Regions from separate parts of the Brachybacterium saurashtrense genome, predicted to be linked through region 1. Evidence: riboswitches for the same ligand, from Rfam matches in the RefSeq annotation. Region 1 holds a riboswitch; each other region holds the start of a gene.

The links. Region 1 has a riboswitch for thiamine pyrophosphate ahead of DWV08_RS17285 (YkoF family thiamine/hydroxymethylpyrimidine-binding protein). Riboswitches for the same ligand answer to the same signal wherever they lie in the genome.
Region 2: another riboswitch for thiamine pyrophosphate. It lies ahead of thiC (phosphomethylpyrimidine synthase ThiC); the one in region 1 lies ahead of DWV08_RS17285 (YkoF family thiamine/hydroxymethylpyrimidine-binding protein).
Region 3: another riboswitch for thiamine pyrophosphate. It lies ahead of DWV08_RS03140 (ECF transporter S component); the one in region 1 lies ahead of DWV08_RS17285 (YkoF family thiamine/hydroxymethylpyrimidine-binding protein).

The regions. Positions count from the first base shown of each region.
Region 1 is NZ_CP031356.1:2,010,309-2,017,636, forward strand. It holds gene DWV08_RS09145 (ATP-binding cassette domain-containing protein) at 1-143, opposite strand, end outside; gene DWV08_RS09150 (ECF transporter S component) at 268-1,005, opposite strand; gene DWV08_RS17285 (YkoF family thiamine/hydroxymethylpyrimidine-binding protein) at 1,002-1,706, opposite strand; TPP riboswitch at 1,738-1,846, opposite strand; gene DWV08_RS09160 (MBL fold metallo-hydrolase) at 1,846-2,580, opposite strand; gene purS (phosphoribosylformylglycinamidine synthase subunit PurS) at 2,757-3,029, shown strand; gene purQ (phosphoribosylformylglycinamidine synthase subunit PurQ) at 3,029-3,754, shown strand; gene DWV08_RS09175 (class I SAM-dependent methyltransferase) at 3,940-5,112, opposite strand; gene DWV08_RS09180 (pirin family protein) at 5,236-6,279, opposite strand; gene DWV08_RS09185 (serine hydrolase domain-containing protein) at 6,340-7,328, shown strand, end outside.
Region 2 is NZ_CP031356.1:3,645,054-3,652,381, forward strand. It holds gene DWV08_RS16365 (ABC transporter ATP-binding protein) at 70-1,014, shown strand; gene DWV08_RS16370 (ABC transporter permease) at 1,017-1,640, shown strand; gene thiC (phosphomethylpyrimidine synthase ThiC) at 1,678-3,444, opposite strand; TPP riboswitch at 3,445-3,554, opposite strand; gene DWV08_RS16380 (FadR/GntR family transcriptional regulator) at 3,702-4,406, opposite strand; gene DWV08_RS16385 (SDR family oxidoreductase) at 4,403-5,131, opposite strand; gene DWV08_RS16390 (SDR family NAD(P)-dependent oxidoreductase) at 5,262-6,071, shown strand; gene DWV08_RS16395 (homocysteine S-methyltransferase family protein) at 6,090-7,136, opposite strand.
Region 3 is NZ_CP031356.1:692,827-700,154, forward strand. It holds gene DWV08_RS03110 (ribose-5-phosphate isomerase) at 1-294, shown strand, start outside; gene DWV08_RS03115 (Fpg/Nei family DNA glycosylase) at 294-1,346, shown strand; gene DWV08_RS03120 (alpha/beta fold hydrolase) at 1,343-2,362, shown strand; gene DWV08_RS03125 (GNAT family N-acetyltransferase) at 2,373-2,858, shown strand; gene DWV08_RS03130 (ankyrin repeat domain-containing protein) at 2,932-3,372, opposite strand; gene DWV08_RS03135 (ATP-binding cassette domain-containing protein) at 3,405-5,570, opposite strand; gene DWV08_RS03140 (ECF transporter S component) at 5,567-6,148, opposite strand; TPP riboswitch at 6,193-6,297, opposite strand; gene DWV08_RS03145 (hypothetical protein) at 6,360-6,926, opposite strand; gene DWV08_RS03150 (M13 family metallopeptidase) at 6,923-7,328, opposite strand, start outside.

The DNA.
Region 1 (7,328 bases):
CGGCGGTGCGAGGGGACGGCCCCGGCGAGGGTGCGCAGCAGGGTGGACTTGCCGCTGCCGCTGGGGCCGAGCACCAGCACCTGCTCCCCGGGCGCGACGGTGCCCGTCCACGGCCCCACGCCGTCCCCCGAGGGCAGCACCACCTCGAGGTCCCTCGCCTCGACGAGGGGCGGAGGGACGGGCCCGGTGGACGGGGCGGCCGCTCGTCCGGCTACCGCTCGTCCGGCGGCCGCACGTCCGGTGGCCGCCGCGGGCAGGGCGCGGGCCTCAGCGGACACGGCGCTGCGGAATCCCGTCGTCCCCGTGCCCCGTGCCGTCACCGGCGCCCGGCCCCGCGGCCTCCTGCGCCGCAGCGGCACCGATGGCGAAGTTCGCGAGCACGCCGGTGCGCTCCAGCGCCCGCACGATCACCTTCGCGAGCAGTCCGCCCAGCACGATCCCGGAGACCACCTGCATCCCCAGTCGCAGGGTGAGCAGATCCTGCCCGTACCAGCCCATCCGGTACGCGGTCCAGAAGAACACCAGGCCCGCGCCGAGCGCGCCGGAGGCGGCGAACACGCCCCAGCCGAAGCGGCGGTAGCGGGTGAGCGCGAAGGGGATCTCGCTGCCCAGGCCCTGCAGCGCCGCCGAGAGCACCAGGAGCGGCCCCACGGGACTGCCGAGGAACACCACCTCGATCACCGCGGCGAGCAGCTCGGCGAGGATCCCCACGCCGGGGCGGCGCAGGATCGCCAGCGCGATGGGGGCCACCAGCAGCCAGGAGCCGAACAGGACGTGCTGAGCGAGGTCCCCGGCGGGGCCCATCGCGATCGCGAGGCCGTTCCAGGCCTGCACGAACACCCAGTACAGGAAGCCGAACACCACACCCAGCACCACCACCAGCACGATCTCGCGCAGGCTCAGTCGGGGGCGGCGCGTCGTGGGCGAGGCCGTGTGCGGTGCGGGGGCCGGGGCGGGGGCGCCGCCGGCGGGGCCTCGGTCGGGGGCGGGTCGGAGGTCGCTCATCGGGTGCCCTCCTCGATCTCGCGCACCTCGTGGGAGGGGCTGTTCAGGGAGAGCGTGAGGTGGCTGGTGACGTGCTGGACGCTGCGCCCCACCAGCAGCCATCCCGCCACGGCGGTGGCGATCACCTCGCCGACGTCCCCCTCGAGGCGGGTCGCGAAGTGCTCGGAGCCGCGGAAGGTGCCGAGCTCCCGGGCGTGGTCGATGGCGGCGTGGATGTCGCGCATGTGGTCGGGGGCGGTGCCGTCGGCGGCGACCTGATCGGCGAGCGGGTACAGCGACCACTCCGCGGAGGCGAAGCGGCCGGTGCGGCGCGGGGCGGGCACCTCGGTGGCGCGCGGCCCGGCGCCTGCGGGCAGCGCGCACGCCACCTCGCCGGGGCAGCCGCGGGACAGGGTCACGGTGAGGGCGGCGTGGTGCTCGGTGCGGGCGAGGTCCTCGGCGAGGTCGATGAGGACGCGCTGCAGGTGCACCTCGTGGCCGCCGAAGTAGGTGGAGACGTCACCGGTCTCGCGCACCAGGCCGGTGGTGTCGAGGCGGGAGAGGATGTCCACCAGCACTCGGGCGTAGTCCTCGGACATCACGGCGGCGGTGACGCGCGCACCCACCCCGAAGCCGAGTGGCGTGGCGGTGGGGTCCGCGGGCGCGGTGGGGTGGAGCGGGGGTGCAGGGGTGCCGGCAGGGGTGGGTGTCACGGGGTCCATGCCTTCCTCAGCGGGCACGGACGCGAGACGACGGTCGCCTGGCGGAGCTTCCTGCGCCGGCATGATCCGGGTCAGGTTCTACGGTCGGAGTTGGAGAACTCCCTCTCAGCCCGGCTCACCGGACTCCCGTGCACGCCGCTCAGCCTAGTCCGTCGGCGGGGATCTCGACGACGCCGCCCTCGGGCCAGTCCCGCACCTCGGTGCCCTCGGGGGCGAGGTTCGTCGACTGCCGCAGGTAGATCGGGCGGCCGGCGTCGCTGACGATCGCGTCGTGCACCGGCAGTGCGAGGCGCGGGCCGACGGCGCGGAGGAAGTCGATGGTCTCGGCCATCTTCGACCAGGGGGCGGTGACCGCGACCGCGAGCGCGTCGATGCCGTGGAAGGCGGGGACCGGTTCGAGGGAGTCCCCGGTGATGCCCAGTCGGGGCCCGTCGCCGGCGGCGAGCACCAGGCCGCAGTTGCCCACGCGGGGGATGTCCGGGTGGATGATCGCGTGCCGGCCGCCGACCGCCTCGATCCGCACCGGCGGTGCGTCCGCGGCGGCGGGCAGCTCGTGCACGTCCCCGGCGGCGAGCGGCATCAGGTGCGCGGAGGGGATCGCGGCGGCGCCGTCGGCGGCCTCGGCCAGCAGCGCGGCGGTCTCCGGCTCGGCGATCACCGCGGCCTCCGGGGCGTGTGCGCGCACCTCGTCGAGCAGGCCGCGGTCGAGGTGATCGGGGTGCTGGTGGGTGACCAGCACGGCGTCGATCCCGGCGAGCACGTCCCCGCCGAGGGCGCGCACGGCCTCGCCGCTGAAGCTTCCCGGGTCGATGAGCAGGCGCCTGCCGGCGGTCTCCACCAGCAGGCAGGAGTGGACGAGGTGGCGGATCTTCATCGGGACCTCCCGGGAGTGCGCGACGGTGTCCCTCCGAACCTATCGCCGTGGGCGGCCCGGTGCCCAGGCCCGCGGTGGGCGCGGCCGCGCCGCACGGCCGCGGCTCGGTAGCATGGGGGCGTCGTCCTCACCCGTCAGGACCGCATCCCGCGTCCCCCGTCCCCAGGAGAGCCCCCATGCCACGAGTCGTGGTCCACGTCATGCCCAAGCCGGAGATCCTCGACCCGCAGGGCAAGGCCGTCGCCGCCGCGCTCCCCCGCCTCGGCTTCGAGGGCATCGCCTCGGTGCGCCAGGGCAAGCGGTTCGAGCTCGAGGTCGAGGGCGAGGTCACCGAGACGGTGCTCGCCTCCCTCCGCGAGGCGGCGGAGACCCTGCTGTCCAACCCGGTGATCGAGGACGTCGTCGCGATCGACGTCGAGGACGCGGCCGAGGGGAAGGCGCAGGCCTGATGCGGATCGGTGTGGTGACCTTCCCGGGCACGCTCGACGACCGGGACGCGCTGCGCGCGGTGCGGCTCGGCGGCGCCGAGCCGGTGGCGCTGTGGCACGGCGACGACGATCTGCACGGCGTCGACGCGGTGGTGCTGCCCGGCGGCTTCTCCTACGGCGACTACCTGCGGGCCGGGGCGATCAGCCGCTTCGCGCCGGTCATGGAGAAGGTGGTCGACGCCGCGCAGGGCGGCATGCCGGTGCTGGGCATCTGCAACGGCTTCCAGGTGCTGTGCGAGACGCACCTGCTGCCCGGCGCGATGATCAAGAACGCGCACCGCGCGTTCATCTGCCGCGACCAGCCGCTGCGGGTGGAGAACGTGCGCACCGCCTGGACCGCCGACTACCAGGCCGACCAGGTGATCCGGATCCCGCTGAAGAACCAGGACGGCCAGTACGTGGCCGACGAGCGCACCCTCGCCCAGCTCGAGGAGGAGGGCCGCGTGGTGTTCCGCTACGCCGCCGGGGCCACGCACGGCCCGGCCGGCTTCGAGCAGAACCCCAACGGCTCCCGCCACGACATCGCCGGCATCACCAACGCCGCCGGGAACGTGGTGGGCCTGATGCCGCACCCGGAGCACGCGGTCGAGGCCGGCTTCGGCCCGGACGAGCCGGGCGCGGGCACCCGCACCGGCACCGACGGCCTGGGCATGTTCACCTCGGTGCTGCGCAGCCTGGTGGCCTGAGCGGCCGGGCGCCGGGCGCTGCCCCTCGCGCACGCGTGCCGCGCACGGCCTACCGCGCACTGAACAGCCCGCTCACGAACCACCTCCGACGAGGACCTGGTTCGTGAGCGGGCTGTTGCGTCGCAGGCAGCCGTGCGGGCGGCGGTGGCAGCGTCGTACGGCGCTGCGCCGTGGGCGGGCGGGGGTCAGCGGGTGGCGCTGAGCACCGTGAAGCGGCGGTCGCGGGCGCGCTGGCGCACTGCGCCGACGCGGGACTCCAGCTCGGGCCGGTAGCGCAGGTGGGAGTTGTGCACGAACCACAGCTGTCCTCCGGGGCGCAGCACCCGGGCGGCGGCGTCGAGCAGGCCCTGCACGAGCGTCGCGTCCACGGCGGTGCCGTCGTGGAAGGGCGGGTTCAGCAGCACCAGGTCGGCGCTGCCGTCGGCGTGCTGTGCGAGCGACTCCTCCCAGCTCACCTCCACCCCGTCGCGGTCCAGCCCGGAAGCGGCGAGGGTCGCACGGGTCGAGACGACCGCCTCGGCGTCGTCGTCGCTGCCCCTCACATGGGCCTCCGGGAACGCGGCGGCGAGGTACGCGGTGAGCAGCCCGTTGCCGCAGCCGAGGTCCACGGCCCGCTCCGCGGGGATCTCCCCGGCCACCAGCGCCTCGTCGAGTGCGCCGAGCAGCAGGAGCGAGCCGGCGTCGGCCCGGGCCCCGCCGAACACACCGCCGACCCCGCGCAGCGCGAGGGAGCGCTCCTCGCCGTGCACGGCGACGTGCACCTCGTCCGCGGCCGGCGCGGCGGGTTCGACGTCCGGCCGCGGCTCCGAGGCGAGCAGTGCGCGGGACTTGCCGAGCCCGCGCGATCCGTGCACCTCGGCGAAGGCGGTGGCGAGGACGTCGTTCTGCGAGCGGGTCATGTGCTTCACCCGGCCGCCGGCGATGAGCGTGAGATCCGACCGCCCGCTGCGCGCGGCGAGAGCGGCGAGGCGCCGGGCGAGGTCCTCGAGCGCGGCGAGGGACTTCGGCAGTCGGGCGAGGACCAGGTGCGCCTCGGCCCCTGCGGCGAACTCCTCGAGCGGGGCGGGCTCGGTGCCCGTGGGGAGCACGAGTCGCCCGTCGGCGAGCGCCTCGGGCAGCTGCGCGGCGAGCGCAGCCGTCTCCGCGCGCGAGGTGCTCCAGGAGAGCACCCGCGCCTCGGGATGCTCGGCGACGAGCTCAAGCGCGGCGGCGGTGAGCGCGCCGGTGGTGTCGCCGACGACGAGCAGGTCGCAGGGGCAGCCGGTCCCGCCCTCCTCCTCGGCGGCGCGCAGGATCACCCGCTCGGTCTGGTCGAGGGCGGGAATGCCGGGGACGGGCGAGGGATCGGCGATGCTCACAGGAACCTTCTGTCGGGGTCGGGACGGGTCGGGACGGGTCGGGACGGGTGGGGTGCGGAGGGACAGGAGAGACGGCGGGCGGAGCAGGCGTGGGCCGCCGCCGGTGGGCCTCGGGGCGTCCGCTCAGGCGGGCAGTCCGCGCCGGCCGCGGGGGCGCAGGCGTCCGTGCGGCAAGGCCGGGGCCGGCAACGCCGCGGGGGTGTGCGGGGCGAAGGGGCCGAACTGCTCGGCGTCCTCCGCCAGTCCCCCGCGCTCCCGGACGACCTCCGCGATCGGGGCCTGCGCCAGAGCCGGCTCGGCGCCGATCTCGGCCTGGTAGCGGGCGCGGAAGGCGGCGATCTCCTCGTGGGTGCGGCCCACGAAGTTCCACCACATCACGATGTCCTCGCCCAGGGGCTCCCCGCCGAGCAGCACGGCCCGCAGGTCCTCCTCGTCGGTCACCGTGATCTCGAGGTGGTCCGCCCCGTCGGGCAGCACCACCAGCTCGCGCGGAGAAACCTCGCACGCCCGCTCCCCCGCCCGGAGCCCGGCCGTTCCGCGGTCCACGAGCAGGCCGTGCTCGTGCCCGGGATCCAGGTGGAGCCGCAGCGTGCTCCCGGCGCGCACCTCGAGCTGGGCCATGCCGAGCGCGGTATCGGTGACCACGGGGCTGTGGTCCTCGAGCAGATCACCCTCCCCGTCCACGGCGTGCAGCGTGCCCAGGCCCACGCGGGCACGGGCGGTGCCGGTGGCGACCTCGGCCGGGGTGTGGACGCTGAACTCCCGGTCGCGGAACCGGGCACGGTCCGGGAGGGCGTACCAGAGCTGGACGCCGTGGAGCACCGTGGTGTCGAGCGTGGAGAACTCGGAGTGGGTGATGCCGGCGCCGGCGACCATGAGGTCCACGTCGCCGGGCCGCACCAGGGCGTGGCTGCCCAGCGAGTCGCGATGCGTGATCGCGCCCTCGAACAGCCACGACACGGTCGCGAGGCCGGTGTGGGGGTGGCGGGCCACGCGCATCCCGTCGGTCGCGGAGACGTCGTCGGGACCGAAGTGGTCCACGAAGCACCAGGCGCCGATCAGGGAGGTGCGCCGGGCGGGCAGCGTGCGGTGCACGGTCATGCCGCGCGGACCGCCCAGGGGGACCTCGCGCGGCGCCAGCGGCACGAAGTCCTCGAAGGTGGTCATGGTCCGAGTCTAGGCTCGGCCCTGCGCCGTGCACAGACGCGGTGCACATACTCTGGGCACATGCCGAGGCCCGCTCCGCCCGCCGTCCGCCTGCTCGACTCCGCGATCGTCGCCGGGACAGTGCCCGGCGGGATCGTCGCGCACGGGCGGGATCCCGAGCCCGTGGCCCGCGGTGCCGCCGCTCCGGGCGGGGCGCCGTTCCCGGTCGACGCGATCGTGCGCATCCAGTCGATGACCAAGGTGCTCACGGCGGTGGCGGCGCTGCGCCTGGTGGAGCGGGGCGCGCTCGCGCTGGACGCCCCCGTCGGGCGCTGGCTGCCCGAGCTCGCCGCACCGTACGCGCTCCCCCGTCCCGACGCCCCGCTCGAGGCCGCCGTCCCGTGCCGCACCCCGATCACACTGCGCCACCTGCTGACCTGCACCTCCGGGCTGGGGATCGCGACCGCCGACGGGCCGCTGCGCGAGGCGATGGCGGCGGCCGGGCTCGAGGGCGGCCCGGCGCCGTGGAGCCTCGGGGCCGACGAGTGGCTCGCCGCTCTCGGTGCGCTGCCGCTGGCGGGCGAGCCCGGGACGGTGTGGCGGTATCACCACTCCTTCGGCGTGCTGGGGATCCTGCTCTCCCGCGTGACCGGCGGGCCGCTCGATGCGCACCTGCGCGCCGATCTCCTGGACCCCCTGGGGATGGTGGACACCGGGACATTCGTGCCCGCAGGGCAGCGGCACCGACTGCCGCCCGCGTTCTCGGTGGAGGACGGCGAGCTCGTGGAGGCCGAGCCCGCGGCGGGCGGTCCGCACGTGGGCGAGCCCGCTCAGGACGTCTCCCACGGCGAGCTGGTCTCCACCGCCGCGGACTACCTGCGCTTCCTGCGCGCGCTGCGGGACGGGGAGCTGCTCGAGGCCGCGCACCTCGCGCTGCTCACCGCCGATCAGGTGCCCGCCGAGGTCAAGCGGCCGGATTCCTTCTACCCCGGGTTCTGGGACGGCACGGGCTGGGGGTTCGGCACCAGCGTGGTGACCGGGGGTGCGCATCGCGGCCGCTGGGGCTGGTC
Region 2 (7,328 bases), 1.6 Mb from region 1:
ACGCGCTTTCACGGGGAGCTCCGGATGGTCGGATGTGCACGGATGAATACTTGTTCAAAGCAGGATTCAATGCGAGAAAATATAGGGGGTATCGTAGCGAAGACCACCCTGCTGAATGCGCTGACCGCAGCCCAGCCTGCAACGTCCGGGCAGGTCCTTTACGACGCGCGTGACCTCTCCCAGCATCTGGAAAGCCTCCGCGGCAGCATAGGCGTGGTGCCTCAGGATGACGTCGTCCACCACCACCTCACGGCGCGGCAGGCACTCGGGTATGCCGCCGAGCTCCGGTTCGATCCCGAGGTCCCGAGCGCCGACAGGGAACGACGCGTGAGCGAGGTGCTCGAGGAGCTCGGCCTCACCGAGCACCAGCACACCCGTATCAGCTCCCTCTCCGGCGGGCAGCACAAGCGTGTCTCGGTGGCGATCGAACTGCTCACCCGCCCCTCTCTGCTGGTCCTCGACGAACCCACTTCGGGTCTCGACCTTGATCTCGTCGCCGAGGTGATGGAGACCCTCCGCCGACTGGCCGACGACGGACGGACCGTCCTGGTGGTCACCCATTCGCCGGAGGGCTTGGATCTGTGCGACCGCCTGCTCATCCTGGCCCCCGGTGGGAAGGTCTCCTTCTTCGGGGATCCGGACGACGCGCGTCCCCACTTCGGCGCCCAGACCTTCGGTGACGTCGTCGCCGCGACCAAAACCGATCCGGAGGGAACGGTCTCGCGGTTCCGTGCCTCGGCCGGCTATGTGCGCGATGTGCGCACACCGATCGGCCGAATGGCCAGCACACGCACCGAGCTGGGTGAGGATCCCCGCTCGCCGTCGCTGCGGCGGCAGGCCTCCGTGGAGGGGCGACGCCAACTGCGGATCCTCTGGGCCGACCGCGCGCTCGCCGGCTTCGTGGTGGCCATGCCCCTCATCCTCGCGGCTCTCGTGCTGGTGATCCCGGGAGAGCAGGGCCTGGCCCACCCGGACCTGGCGAGCTGCCCTCGGGGCAGCCCAATCAGATCCTGATCGTGCTCACCCTCGGTGCGGTGTTCCTGGGACTCTCCGCGAGCATCCGTGACCTGGTGACCGAGCGCGCGATCTTCGTGCGCGAGCGGGCTATCGGGCTCTCACCGGTCGCCTACGTCCTCGCCAAGCTCAGTGTGCTGGGAATGCTCACCCTCGCCCAGACAGTGATGCTGGTGCCCGTGGTGCTGCTGTTCCGGGACGGGCCCGACAGCGGAATCCTCCTGTGGCCAGCAGGAGAGCTCGTGCTCGCGCTGTGGCTGTGTGCCCTGACCAGCGCAGCGATGGGTCTGCTGGTCTCCTCCCTCGTGGGCTCCGGGGAGCAGACCTTGCCGGTGATGGTGGTGCTGGTGACGATGCAGCTGGTTCTCAGCGGCGGGTTGTTCCCTGTCGCAGATCGAGCCGTGCTCGAACAGCTCGCCTGGCTGTCCCCGTCGCGCTGGGGATTCGCGGCGATGGGAGCGACCTCTGACATCACGGCCATCTCCCTGGTGGGCGAGGATCCGCTGTGGGAGCCCAGCGCGTGGGTCTGGCTGGGTTGCCTGCTGATACTGTGCGTGCTGACCACGGTGTTGAGCGGGGCGGCGATGCGGCGGCTGGCGAGGCGCTACAGGGTGCGCGGGCGCTGACCCGGGGCGACCGGTGCCGGACACGGCCCCGCCGCGCTCAGCCCGCGGCGCCGCCCCCGCCCGGTGCCCGCACCGGGTCCGGCAGGTACACCGTCCCGCCCTGGGCGAGGAACTCCCGGGACTTCGCCGCCATCCCCTCCTGGGCGATGCGCTCCTGCGCGGCGGCGTCGCCGTAGGCGTCGCGGATGTCCTGGGAGATCCGCATCGAGCAGAACTTCGGCCCGCACATCGAGCAGAAGTGCGCGGTCTTCGCCGGCTCGGCGGGCAGGGTCTGGTCGTGGTACTCCTCGGCCAGCTGCGGATCCAGCGAGAGCCCGAACTGGTCCCGCCAGCGGAACTCGAAGCGGGCCTTCGACAGGGCGTCGTCGCGATCGCGCGCGGCGGGGTGCCCCTTGGCCACATCGGCGGCGTGCGCGGCGATCTTGTAGGTGATCACGCCGGTCTTCACGTCGTCGCGGTCCGGCAGCCCCAGGTGCTCCTTCGGGGTGACGTAGCAGAGCATCGCGGTGCCGTGGCGGGCGATCTCGGTGGCGCCGATGGCGGAGGTGATGTGGTCGTAGGCCGGGGCGATGTCCGTGACCAGCGGGCCCAGGGTGTAGAACGGCGCCCCGTCGCACAGCTCCTGCTGGCGCTCCACGTTCTCGTGCACCAGGTGCAGCGGCACGTGCCCGGGCCCCTCGACCATCACCTGCACGTCGTGCTCCCACGCCCGGCGGGTCAGCTCCGCGAGCGTGTCGAGCTCGGCGAACTGCGCGGCGTCGTTCGCATCGGCGAGGCTGCCGGGCCGCAGCCCGTCCCCGAGCGAGAAGGAGACGTCGTAGCGGGCGAAGATCTCGCACAGCTCGTCGAAGTGCTCGTAGAGGAAGTTCTCGCGATGATGGGCGAGGCACCAGCCGGCCAGGATCGAGCCGCCGCGGGAGACGATCCCGGTGACCCGCTCCGCCGTGAGCGGCACGTAGCGCAGCAGCACCCCGGCGTGGACGGTCATGTAGTCCACGCCCTGCTCGCACTGCTCGATCACCGTGTCCCGGAAGATCTCCCAGGTCAGCGCGTTCGCGTCGCCGCCCACCTTCTCGAGCGCCTGGTAGATCGGGACGGTGCCGATGGGCACCGGCGCGTTGCGCAGGATCCACTCGCGGGTGGTGTGGATGTCCTCCCCGGTGGAGAGGTCCATGACGGTGTCCGCACCCCAGCGGGTGGCCCACTCCAGCTTGGAGACCTCCTCCGCGATCGAGGAGGTCACCGCGGAGTTGCCGATGTTGGCGTTGACCTTCACCAGGAAGGCGCGGCCGATGATCATCGGCTCGGCCTCGGGATGGTTCACGTTCGCGGGGATGATGGCGCGGCCGGCGGCGACCTCGCTGCGCACCAGCTCCACGTCGCATCCCTCCCGCAGCGCGACGTAGCGCATCTCCGGGGTGATCTCGCCGCGGCGCGCATAGTGCATCTGGGTGACGCGACGGCCTGGGAGCGCGCGCAGCGGATCCCGTCGGGCGCCCCGCCATTCGGCGCTGGCCTCGCCGCGCCGCACCGCGGAGCGGCCGTCGTCGGCCAGGGTGCGGCCGCGGCCCGGGTAGCGTTCCACGTCCCCGCGGCCCAGCACCCAGTCCTCGCGCACCGGCGCCAGGCCCTCCTCGGGCACGCAGCCCGGACCGGCCGTGCGATACACCTCCAGGGGAGGGTTCGCGGTGCCGTCGGGGGAGGGGTCCTGGGCGATGCGGGTGACGGGCACCCGGATGCCGTGGGCGGGGTCCTCGAGGTGGCCGAGGGAATGGGTGGGGTAGTTCTCAGGGCGTGCGGACACAGGCGTCGCTCTCCTTCTTCCTTCGCCGGCATGACCCGGGCAGGTTCAGTCGGTGCTCGAACCGCGTCAGTTCGATCTCAGCCCGTTGCGACGGGCACCCGAGGGATCGCGGACGACCGTAGCAGAGTTCGCCTCAGTCCCCGAACCGCAGCTCCACGCGACGGTCCGCCGCGAGGGCCGAGGGATCGTCGGCGCCTCCGCTCGCCGCGGGCTGCGTGTCGCCGTGGCCCGTCACCTCGAGGGTGAGGTCCGGGCCCTCAGCCGTTCTCGCCGGCGAGGCGTTCGATGATCTCCCGCATCCGCGCCGCGGCGCGCTCCTCGTCGCCGGCACGGATCGCGGCGGCGACCTCGCGGTGCAGGGACAGGTCGTGACCATCCGGCACCCGGGCGCCGCGCTCCACGAGGGCGCGGTGGCGCAGCCCCTCCTCGATCACCTCGCGCAGACGCTGCAGCATCGCGTTGCCGGAGAGGTCCAGCACGGCGGCATGGAAGGCGCGGTCCGCGGCATGGAAGGCGCCGTGCTCGGGTCCGTCGGCCGCCTCGACCATCGCCGCCGCCGCACGCTCCAGCGCTGCGGTCCCGGCCTGCTCCTCGCGCACGGCGCGGGCGGCGGCCGCCGCGGCGGCGGGCTCGATCGCGTGGCGCAGCGCCCGCAGCTCTGCCAGCTGACGGGCCGGCTGCGGCCCCTCGAGCCGCCAGCGGATCACCCGCGGATCCAGCAGGTCCCACTCGGCCGGAGGGCGGATCCGCAGCCCCACCCGGCGCCCGGCGCTGAGCATCCCCAGCGCGCCGAGCACCCGCGTCACCTCCCGCACCACGCTGCGGGACGCGCCCGTGCGGGCGATGAAGCCGTCCACGGTGTCGGTGTGCCCGGCAGGCAGCTGACCGGCGACGATCGCGGCGCCGAGCTGCTCCAGCGCCCGGTCGAAGGCGCTCGGCGGGGTGGTCGTGCCGGTGCTCATGCCTGGGAGACGGGGGAGAGCGCCAGCTCGTCGATCCGCACGTGGCCGGGGGAGTCCAGCACGAAGCAGACGGTGCGGGCGATGTCCTCGGCGCTCAGCATCCGGGCGCGGGCCTCGGCGTCCGGGACGGAGGGTCGCTGGTCGAGGAAGTCGGTGGCGACGTCTCCGGGGCACAGGTGGCAGGCGCGCACGCCGTGGGCGGCCTCCTGCTGGTTCAGGGTGCGCACCAGCGAGCCGAGCGCCGTCTTGCTCGCCGAGTAGGCCACCCCCGCGCCGGGCTGGAAGGACCAGCCCGCATAGGAGGAGATCACCACCACCTGCCCGTCGCGCTCGCGCAGGCGGGGGAGGGCGGCGTCGATCGCGTTGGCCACGGCGGTGAGGTTGGTGGCGAGGATGGCGTCGAACTGCGCGAGGTCCTGATCGTCCCAGCGACGCTGCGGGGCGTTCAGCCCGGCGGCCAGGACGAGCGCGTCGATCCCGCCGAGCCGCTCCGCGACCTGCGCGGCCGTCTCCCGCACCGCCGCCCGGTCCTGCACGTCCAGCGGGAGGGCCAGGGCCGTGCCGCCCTCCTCGCGGATCTCGGCGGCGAGCTGCTCCAGCGGCGCGGGCCGACGGCCGCTCAGCGCCACGGCCCAGCCCGCACGCGCCGCCTGCAGGGCGGTGGCGCGGCCCATCCCGCTGCCCGCGCCGGTGATCCACACCGTGCGCTGTGTGGTGGTGCTCATCGCGGTCCTCCTCGCGGCGCGGCCCCACGGGCCGGCCAGGGTGTCGGTGACAGGACGTCTGCCCACCAATAGTATGACTATTAGGAACGGTCGGTGTGCGGCACGCCCGCCGCGAGGAGAGGAACGAGCGATGGAACTGGATCTGCGGGACAGGGTGGTCGTGGTGACCGGGGCGGGGCGCGGGATCGGCGCGGTGATCGCGCGGCGCTTCGCCGCCGAGGGTGCGCACGTCGCCGCGCTGGACCTCGCCCACGAGGACGCCGCGACGGCGACCGAGGAGGCGACCGACGGGGCGGGCGGGGCGCCGGATGCCGCCGACGGGACCGCGATCCTGCCGGTGGTGTGCGACGTGACCGACCCCGACTCCGTCGACGCCGCGGTGGCGCAGGTGGTGGCCCGCCACGGCCGGATCGACGTGCTGGTCAACAACGCCGGGATCGTCGCGGACTCCACGGTGCTCGAGACCGACTGGGAGACCTGGCGGCGCTGCCTCGACGTGAACGCCGGCGGCACCTTCCTCATGTGCCGGGCCGCTGCCCCGCACATGCAGGACTCCGGCCGCGGCCGGATCCTCAACGCCGCCTCGTTCGCCGCGATCGTGCCCAGCGTGGGCAGCGCCGCCTACGCCGCCTCGAAGGCCGCGGTGGTGCAGCTCAGCCGGGTGCTCGCCTCCGAGCTGGGCCCCCACGGCATCACCGTGAACTCCTACGCCCCCGGCATGGTGCCCACCGCCATGAACGGATTCGCCGAGATGCCCGCCGCGCAGCAGGACCGCCTGCTGGACACCCTCTCGCTGCGCCGCTGGGAGAGCGCCGACGACGTCGCCGACCTGCTGCTCTTCCTCGCCAGCGACCAGGCCTCCTACATCACCGGCGCCCTGCTGGACGTCTCCGGCGGGAAGTTCGCCACTCAGATCCCGGCGGTGGCGTACGGGCGGTAAGTGCGGATTCCCCGCCCCTCAGGCGCGCTCGCCGAGGCCCACCACGTGCTCGGGCAGGCGCTCGTTGCTGCCGTACATGAAGTGGTTGGCCATGTTCTCGGAGAACCGGCTGGCCTCCGGGGTGCGGCCCACCGCCTCGGCCACCTCGCGGATGTGGATCGGGGCGGCGCCGCAGCACACGCCCAGGTAGTTCACGCCCAGGCCGTACGCCTCCTCGGCGAAGGCCCGGATCTCGTACCGGTTGGTGTACAGCGGGTCCAGGGCGGTGGGGAAGGTGCGCCCGTGCGGGGAGGGCACGGTGGCGGCCACGTCCGAGAGGTTGAAGAACGTGGGCTCCTGCTCGGTGGTGCGGTAGGGGATCGGCAGCGCGCCCACGTGGCAGGAGACCGCCTCGCGGATCTGCCGCAGCCAGGGCAGCATCGTGTCCGGGCCGCGGAAGCAGTTCAGGCCCACCACGTCCGCCCCGCCCTGTTCGAGACGCTGGGCGGTCTGCACGATCCCGGCCCCGTCGGCCATCTCCTGGAACGCCATCGGCGCCAGCGTGAGCACCACCGGCAGCCCGGAGGCCTTCGCGATCTCGAGCGCGGCCAGCGCCTCGCCGGCGTAGTAGAAGGTCTCGCCGATGATCAGATCGGCGCCCTCCTCCACGGCCCAGCCCACCATCTCCTCGAACATGCCGCGCACCTCGGCCTGGCGGGCGGGATCGGCCGGGTCCCAGATGTTGGAGTTGGAGATGTTGCCGGCCATGAGGTTGCCGGGCACGGCGTCGGCGACCTCGCGGGCGATGCCGAGCGCGGCGCGGTTCAGCGGCTCCAGCAGCTCCTCCTTGCCGATCACGCGCATCTTCTCGCGGTGGCCGTTGTAGGTGAACGCCTCGACGATGTCGGAGCCGGCACGCTGGAAGTCCACATGCAGGGTGCGCAGCGCCTCCGGGTGCTCCAGCGCCACCTCGGGGACGAACTCTCCGGCGGTGAGGTAGCCACGGCGCTCGAGCTCGAACAGGAACCCCTCCGCACAGAGGACGGGACCGGCGTCGAGGCGGTCGGTGAGGATGTTCTGGGACATGGTCGTACTCCGTCGTCGATCGGTGCGGGGCGGTTGGGGGCGAGAGTAGCCCGGCGCCGCGGCGCTGTCTCCTGCGTGGCTCCGTGTGAACGCCGGCGACCGGGACGTGCGCAGCGAGGAGACGACTCCGGCGCCCACGACCACCCTCCCGCCCGCGGGCCTGCGACGGGTCCGCGCCCCGCGTAGGGTGGC
Region 3 (7,328 bases), 1.3 Mb from region 1:
GTGATCGGCGGCTCCGGCAACGGCGAGCAGATCGCGGCGAACAAGGTCGCGGGCGTGCGCGCGGCACTGGTGTGGAACGAGGACACCGCCCGGCTGGCCCGCCAGCACAACGACGCCAACGTCATCTCCGTGGGCGCGCGGCAGCACTCCGAGGAGGAGCTGGAGGCGCTGATCGATCTGTTCCTCGCCGAGCCGTTCTCCGGCGAGGAGCGGCACCAGCGCCGCATCGACCTGGTCGGGCGCTACGAGCGCACGGGCGGCTACGGGGACGCCCCGGCTCCCGCCGCCGGCTGATGCCGGAGGGCCATACCGTCCATCGCCTGGCCGCCGCCCTCGAGCAGGCCTTCGGCGGCAGACGGGTGCGCACCTCGAGTCCGCAGGGCCGCTTCCCCGAGGCGGAGCAGCTGGACGGGAGCGTGCTGCTGGGCGCCGAGGCCGTGGGCAAGCACCTGTTCCTGGCCCTCGCCCCCGCCGCGGACGTCCCCGCCGACTCCCCGGCGGTGCGACAGGTCCACGTGCATCTGGGCCTGTACGGCTCGTGGACCTTCGCGGGCGAGCCCGGCTTCGCCGACGCGCACGCGATCGGCGCGCCGCGGCTGCGCATGGGCGAGCGGGAGGAGGCCCACGGCGACGGCGGCCTCGACTGGCGGCGCCTGGTGCCCCGTCCCACGGTGCGGCTGCGGATCGCGGGCGAGCACGGCCTGGCCGACCTCACCGGCCCCACCGCCTGCGAGGTGCTCGATGCGCAGGGGAGGCAGGCGGTGCTCGACCGGCTGGGCCCCGATCCGCTGCGCGAGGATCCCGACGGCCGCGCACGACGTCGCTTCGTGGACGCGGTGCGGCGCTCCCGCACCACCATCGGCGCGCTGCTGATGAACCAGCAGGTGGTGGCCGGCATCGGGAACATCTACCGGGCCGAGCTGCTGTTCCGCGCCCGGCTGGACCCCTTCGTGCCCGGCCGGGAGCTCTCGGCGGGGATGTGCGAGGAGATGTGGGAGGACCTGGTCGCGCTGATGACCTACGGGGCGCGCACCGGCCGGATCGTCACGACCCAGCCCGCCCATCGCGACATCGAGGCGAGGATCGTGGAGCGCTCCCGCGGCACCCGGCAGAACGGGGACGAGGATCCGTCGGCGGTGCCGCGCGAGAAGTCCTTCTACGTCTACCACCGCCAGACCCTGCCCTGCCGGCTGTGCGGCACCACCGTCCGCTCGGCGGACCTCGCCGGCCGCACCGTGTTCTGGTGCCCGCGCTGCCAGCGGGTGCGCCGCCGTCGCGCCGGATGGACCCGTGAGCACCCCGCCACGCCCTGGGCGCTGGCCGACCCCGCCGCGCAGGTCGCATGAGTGCCCCGCCCCCGGTGACCGCGAGCGGGATGCTGCCCGTGAGCGACGGACACCGGATCCACTGGGAGGAGGCGGGCACCCGTGACGGCGTGCCCACCCTCTACCTGCACGGCGGGCCGGGCGGCCGGCTCACCCCCGGGCACCGGCGCAACGCCCCGGCGGGGCGGGCCCGGATGATCAGCCTGTCCCAGCGGGGCGCGGGAGCCTCGACGCCCTCCGCCGGTGCGCCCGGCGCCGCGGACCTGACCGGCCAGACCACCGCTCACCTGGTCGCGGACCTCGAAGCGCTCCGCGAGCACCTCGGGGTGGAGGCCTGGATCGTGCAGGGCGTCTCCTGGGGCTCCACGCTCGCCCTCGCCTACGCCCAGGCGCACCCGGAGCGGGTGCGCGGCGTGGTGCTGGTCGCCGTCACCTCCACCTGCCGCCGCGAGGTGGACTGGATCACCGAGGGCGTGGGCGCGCTGTACCCGGAGGCGTGGGACGCCTTCGCCGCCCTCGCCGAGGAGCACGCCGGCTTCGACCGCACCGACCGCTCCCCGCGGCGGCTGCGCCTGGTGGAGGCCTACCGCCGGATGCTCACCGGGGACGACGAGCACCTCGTCGACAGCGCCGCCCGTGCCTGGATGAGCTGGGAGGACGCCCACATCGGGATCGGTGCGGGCGGCCCCGCACAGACCCACGCCGTGCCGGCGCAGCAGGTGGTGGGGGAGTACGAGCGCGGCTTCGCACGGCTGGTCACCCACTACTGGGCGCACGACGGGTTCGTCGCGGACTGGGCGGTGCCCTGGGGCGCCGCGCCCGGCAGCGGGCTGCTCGGCGGCATGGCGCGCCTGGCCGGGATTCCGGGCGTGCTGATCCACGGCCGGCGCGACGTCTCCGGCCCCGCCCTCACGGCCTGGGAGCTGCACGGTGCCTGGCCGGGCAGCGAGCTGATCGTGGTCGAGGAGGAGGGACACGGCGGGCCGGCGATGGCCGGGCACTGGCGGGAGGCCGTGTCCCGGATGGTGGGCCCGTAGACTGCCGCGCATGCCCGCGCTGCACCACGCCCACCTGACCGAGATCGACCCCCGCACCGTGTACCTGCTGGCGATGCTGCGACAGGACGTGTTCACCCTCGAACAGGGCGCGACCGACGCGGATCTCGACGGCCGGGAGCTGGACGCCTCCACGGAGCTGCTGTGGTTCTCGCAGCCCGGGCCCCTCGCCGCCCGCGCCGGCCTGGACAGCGCCCCCATCGCGCACCTGCGGATCCTCCACGACGGGGACGTGGTGCGGATCGGGCGGGTGGCCGTGCACTCCGCGCACCGCGGCGGCGGCCTGGGCCGCGCTCTGATGGAGGCGGCGCTGGCACGGATCGCCGAGGTGTCCCCGCAGGCCGAGGTGCACCTCGATGCCCAGGCCCATCTCGAGCAGTGGTACGCCTCGATGGGGTTCGAGACCGTGGGCGGCGTGTTCCTCGAGGCGGGCATCGAGCACGTCGCGATGGTGCGCCGCCCCGCCGTGCGGGCGTGAACACCCCGCGCGGGCGTGAGCGTCCCCGCGAGGGCGTGAACCGCGCGGGCGTACGCCGCCCCGCCGCGCCAGCTCAGGCGCGAGGAGCCTCCATCAGCGCGGTGATCTCCGCGCGGTCGAAGTAGGCGGCGGTCTCCCGGGCGCTGGGGGTGCCGCGCTCCGGATCCGCCCCGGCCTCCAGCAGCGCCTCCGCCACCTCGGTGTAGCCCTTGAAGGCCGCGCCCGCCAGGGGGCTCTGCCCGCGGTCGTTGAGCAGGTCCACGTCCGCGCCGCGCCCGGCGAGCGCGGCCACCAGCTCGGCGTGGCCGTGGTAGGCGGCGAGCATCAGCGGGGAGTTGCCGGAGGCGTCGCGCAGATCCACCGGCGCGCCCCGGTCCACGGCGCCCAGGAGCGTGGCGCCATCCCCGGCGCGGGCGGCGTCCAGCAGCGCATGGGCGAGGGCGAGCACCGCCTCGTCCTCGGCGGCGGCGGGGCCGGCGGGTTCGTCGGGCTGAGGCGGGTTCTGCGCGGTCATGCCCTCAGGGTACGACGGGGGGGGACGGGCGATCACCCCACCAGCAGCTCGGCCAGTGCAGGCCACACCAGGAATCCCACCGCGAGCACCGCGCCCAGCAGGTCTGCCCGGCCCAGCGGGCTGGGCTCCGCCCAGGTGCGGCGGTCTGCCGCGGCGAAGCCGCGGGCGTCCATCGCGAGGGCCTGCTGCTCGGCGCCGCGCAGCGTGTCCACGAGCAGGGCGAGGGTGGCGCCGGCCAGCAGGCGCGGGGAGCGGACCCCGCCCAGGCCGCGGCGGCTGCGGGTCTCGACGATGGTGTCCCACTGCCGGCCCAGATGTCCCACCCGCACCAGGGCCACTACCGAGGCGACGACGGGACGGGCCGGCAGCCGCAGCCGCTGTCCCAGCGCGTCGCCCAGCGCGGTCGCCTCCACGCTCGCCAGCGCCAGCACCCCCGGGGCGACGAAGGCGGTGATCCGCGCCGCCTCCTTCAGGCCCAGCAGCCAGGCCTCCCCGGAGAGTGCCGGCGCCTCGCCGAGCAGTGCGGTGGTCCAGGCCAGCCCTGCCGCGGAGAGCAGGACCGGCAGCAGGCGCAGCGCGGCCCCGCGCGGCGTGCGCACGGCGAGCGGGGCCAGCAGCACGGTGGGCAGCAGGGCCAGCAGCCCGCCCTGCCAGGTCTGCACGGCGAAGGAGCCGATGGCGGCGAGGATCCCGAGGAGGCTGAGGGTGAGCGGGTTCAGCGCGTCGGCCGGGACGCGGCGCCGCGGCGGGGGCGGGGGAGTCGTGCTCGGGGGCGCCGGCAGCCGGCAGTGGTGGTCGGCGCGTGCGATGAGCTCCGCATCGTGCGTGGCGACCAGCACCGCCGCGCCGCGGGAGGTCGCCTCCGCGAGCAGGGCGCCCACCTCGTCCCGGCGGTGGGCGTCGAGGCCCACCGTGGGCTCGTCCAGCACCAGCAGGTCCGGGGCCTGGGCGAGGGCGGCGGCGATCGCCAGGCGGCGCTGCTCCCCGCCGGAGAGGCGGTGGGGGTGGACGTCGGCGAGGTGGGCGAGGCCGGCGCGGTGCAGCAGCTCCTCGGCGAGGTCCGGGTCCTCGGCCCAGGGGGAGGCGGTGACCTCGGCACGCACGGTGGCGGCGACGAAGGAGTGCTCGGGGTTCTGGGGGACGGCCGCGATCCTCTCCGGCGCGGGCCGGTCCACGGTGCCGCTCGCGGCCTCGGCGGCGCCCAGGAGGGTGCGCAGCACGGTGGTCTTCCCCGCACCGGACGGGCCGGTCAGCGCGGTGAGACGGCCGACGTGCAGGGCGAGGTCCAGCGGGGTGGTGAGCCCGCGGGACGGCACGGTGACCTGGCGGAGCGCGGCGATGACCTCGCCGTCCGGTGCGTCGGGCACCTTCCCGTCGGCCGCCTGCTCGTCGGGCACCGGTCCGTCGGTCGCCTGCTCGTCGGGCGCGTGCCCGTCGGCCGCGTGCCCGTCGGCCGCGAGCACCCCCGCCTCGCGCAGCAGGTCCGGGTGCGCCGCGAGCACCGCGGCGGGCGGGCCGTCGGCCAGCACCCGCGCCTGCGGTCCGAGCACCACCAGGCGGTCCATGTGCTCCAGCCACGGTCCCAGCCGGTGCTCCGCGAGCACGAGCGTGGCGTCGCGGGCGGCGGCGAGGATCGCCTCGCGCACCTGCTCCGCGGTCTCCTCGTCGAGCATGCTGGTGGGCTCGTCGAGCAGCAGCAGCGAGGGGTCCAGGGCGAGCGTGCCGGCCAGGGCGATCCGCTGCTGCTGGCCGCCGGAAGCGTCGAGCGGCGGGCGCGACGGCGCCACCCCCACCTTCGCCGCCGCCAGGGCGGCCGCGGCGCGCTCGTGGATCTCGGGCCGGGGCAGGGCCGCGTTCTCGGGGCCGAAGCAGGCCTCGCGGTGCGTGGTCGCCGCGACCATCGCGTGGGCGGGGTTCTGCAGCAGGAGCCCGGCCTCCCCGGCCCGTTCCGGCGGCTCCCGCAGCGCCGTGCCCTCGCCGTCCTCCGGGTCGAGGAGACCGGCGAGGGCGCGCAGCACCGTCGACTTCCCGCTGCCGCTCGCGCCCGCGAGCAGCACCCGCTGACCGGCGGGGATCTCGAGATCGAGCCCGGCGATGGTCGGCTCCCGGCGGGTCAGCGGTCGCCAGCGCAGACCGTCCAGGTGCAGGGCGGTCGCGGGAGGGGCGGCGGCGGGGGCGATCGGGGACCGCCCGGTCAGGCCTGGGCGGCGCGGGCGCGTTCCCGGCCCGCGGCCAGGGAGTCGACCGCGCCGGTGGCGGTGAGGGCCCGGGCCGCGACCCAGCCCAGCACCCCGCACAGCACCGCGCCGGAGAGCAGGAAGAAGCCGAGCATCGCGCCGGCGTACAGGCCGCTCATCTCCGGGTAGTAGGCGAACCGCTCCCACACCCATTCGAGCCCCGCGGCGAGCACGCCGCCGAGGATCGCGACCGGCAGGGTGTAGCGGCGGTAGCGGGTGAGGAGGAAGGCGAGCTCCACGCCGCCGCCCTGCAGCAGGCCCGAGACCACCGTGCCCCAGCCCCACTGGCCGCCCAGCAGCATCTCCAGCACGGCGGCGATCATCTCCGCCAGCAGCGCGGCGCCGGGCTTGCGCACGATCAGCGCCGCCAGCATCGCGGGCAGGAACCAGATCCCCGCCAGCAGACCCTCGGCGGGCTTGAACGCGGCGGTGAGCGGGCTGATGAGGGTGTAGAGCTGGCCGTAGCCGAGGAACGCGACGCCGAAGGCGGCGCCGATGAGCACGGTGACCAGCAGGTCCACGGTGCGGAATCGAGTCATCACTTCTCCTTCCAACCGGAAGGGGCACGGCACGCCGACGGCCTGCCGCGGAAATCCCGACTCCCTACGCCGGTGTGAACCGGATCAGGTTCGAGGGTCTGCGCTGCGCGCACTCTCAGCACCCTGGTGGTGCTCCCCTGTCAGCGGATGACGAACCCTCAGTCTACCCGCTCCGCCGCGGTCCCGGCGCCGCGGCGGAGCGGGGGACGGGTCACCGCCGGGCGCGCAGCGCCTGGTCGATCGCCTCGGCGGTCGCCTGCGGGTCCTCGGGGGAGAGGATGTAGCAGGTCTCCCCGCGTCCCATCATCTCCACCATGGTGCCGGGGCGGGTCACGAGCATCCGGTACGGCCGCTGCAGGGCGTCGACGGTGTAGATCTTCCTGTCGCCCACGGGGGTGAGCTCGGACGGCTGCGGGGTGCTGGCCCGGCCGCGCCGCCAGCCGTAGCCGCCCAGCGTCACGCCCACCCGGGACTGCGGCAGCTCTCGCAGCTGCACGGTGCGGAAGTCCTCCAGCGGCCAGGGCCGGCGGGGCAGGAACCCGCCCAGGCTCACGGTGACCCCGTGCTCGTCGACGACGAAGCGGGTGCTCTGCCCCATCCAGGTCCACAGCGCCAGCGCCCCGAACAGCGCCGCGACCAGCAGCGCTCCCAGCGGCGTGGAGCGCTGCGCCATCAGCACCACGAGCACCGCCCCGGCCGCCAGGGTGATCCCGATCCGGGTCCAGCCGATGGAGGAGGCGCGGGTGCGGCCCACGTAGAACGGCGGCTCGGGCCTCACCAGATCGCCACCCGCTCCTCGGGTGCGCGGTACATGCCGTCTCCCTCGCGCACGTCGAAGGCGGTGTGGAACTCCTCCAGGTGGCCGGCGACGGTGTTGCAGCGGAACTCCATCGGGGCGTGGGGATCCACGGCGAGGCGGCGGATCGCCTCCTGGGTGCGGTTGCGGCCCCGCCACACGGTGGCCCAGGACCAGAACACCCGCTGCAGGCCGGTGAAGCCGTCGATCTCGGCCTCCACCTCCTCGGCGTCGCGGCTGCCCAGGTACGCCTTCACCGCGATGGAGAGCCCGCCCAGGTCGCCGATGTTCTCGCCGATGGTGAGCGCGCCGTTGACGCGGTGGTCGTCGTCGAGCTCGCGGGGGGAGAGCTCCGAGTACTGGGTGATCAGGCGCGCGGCGCGG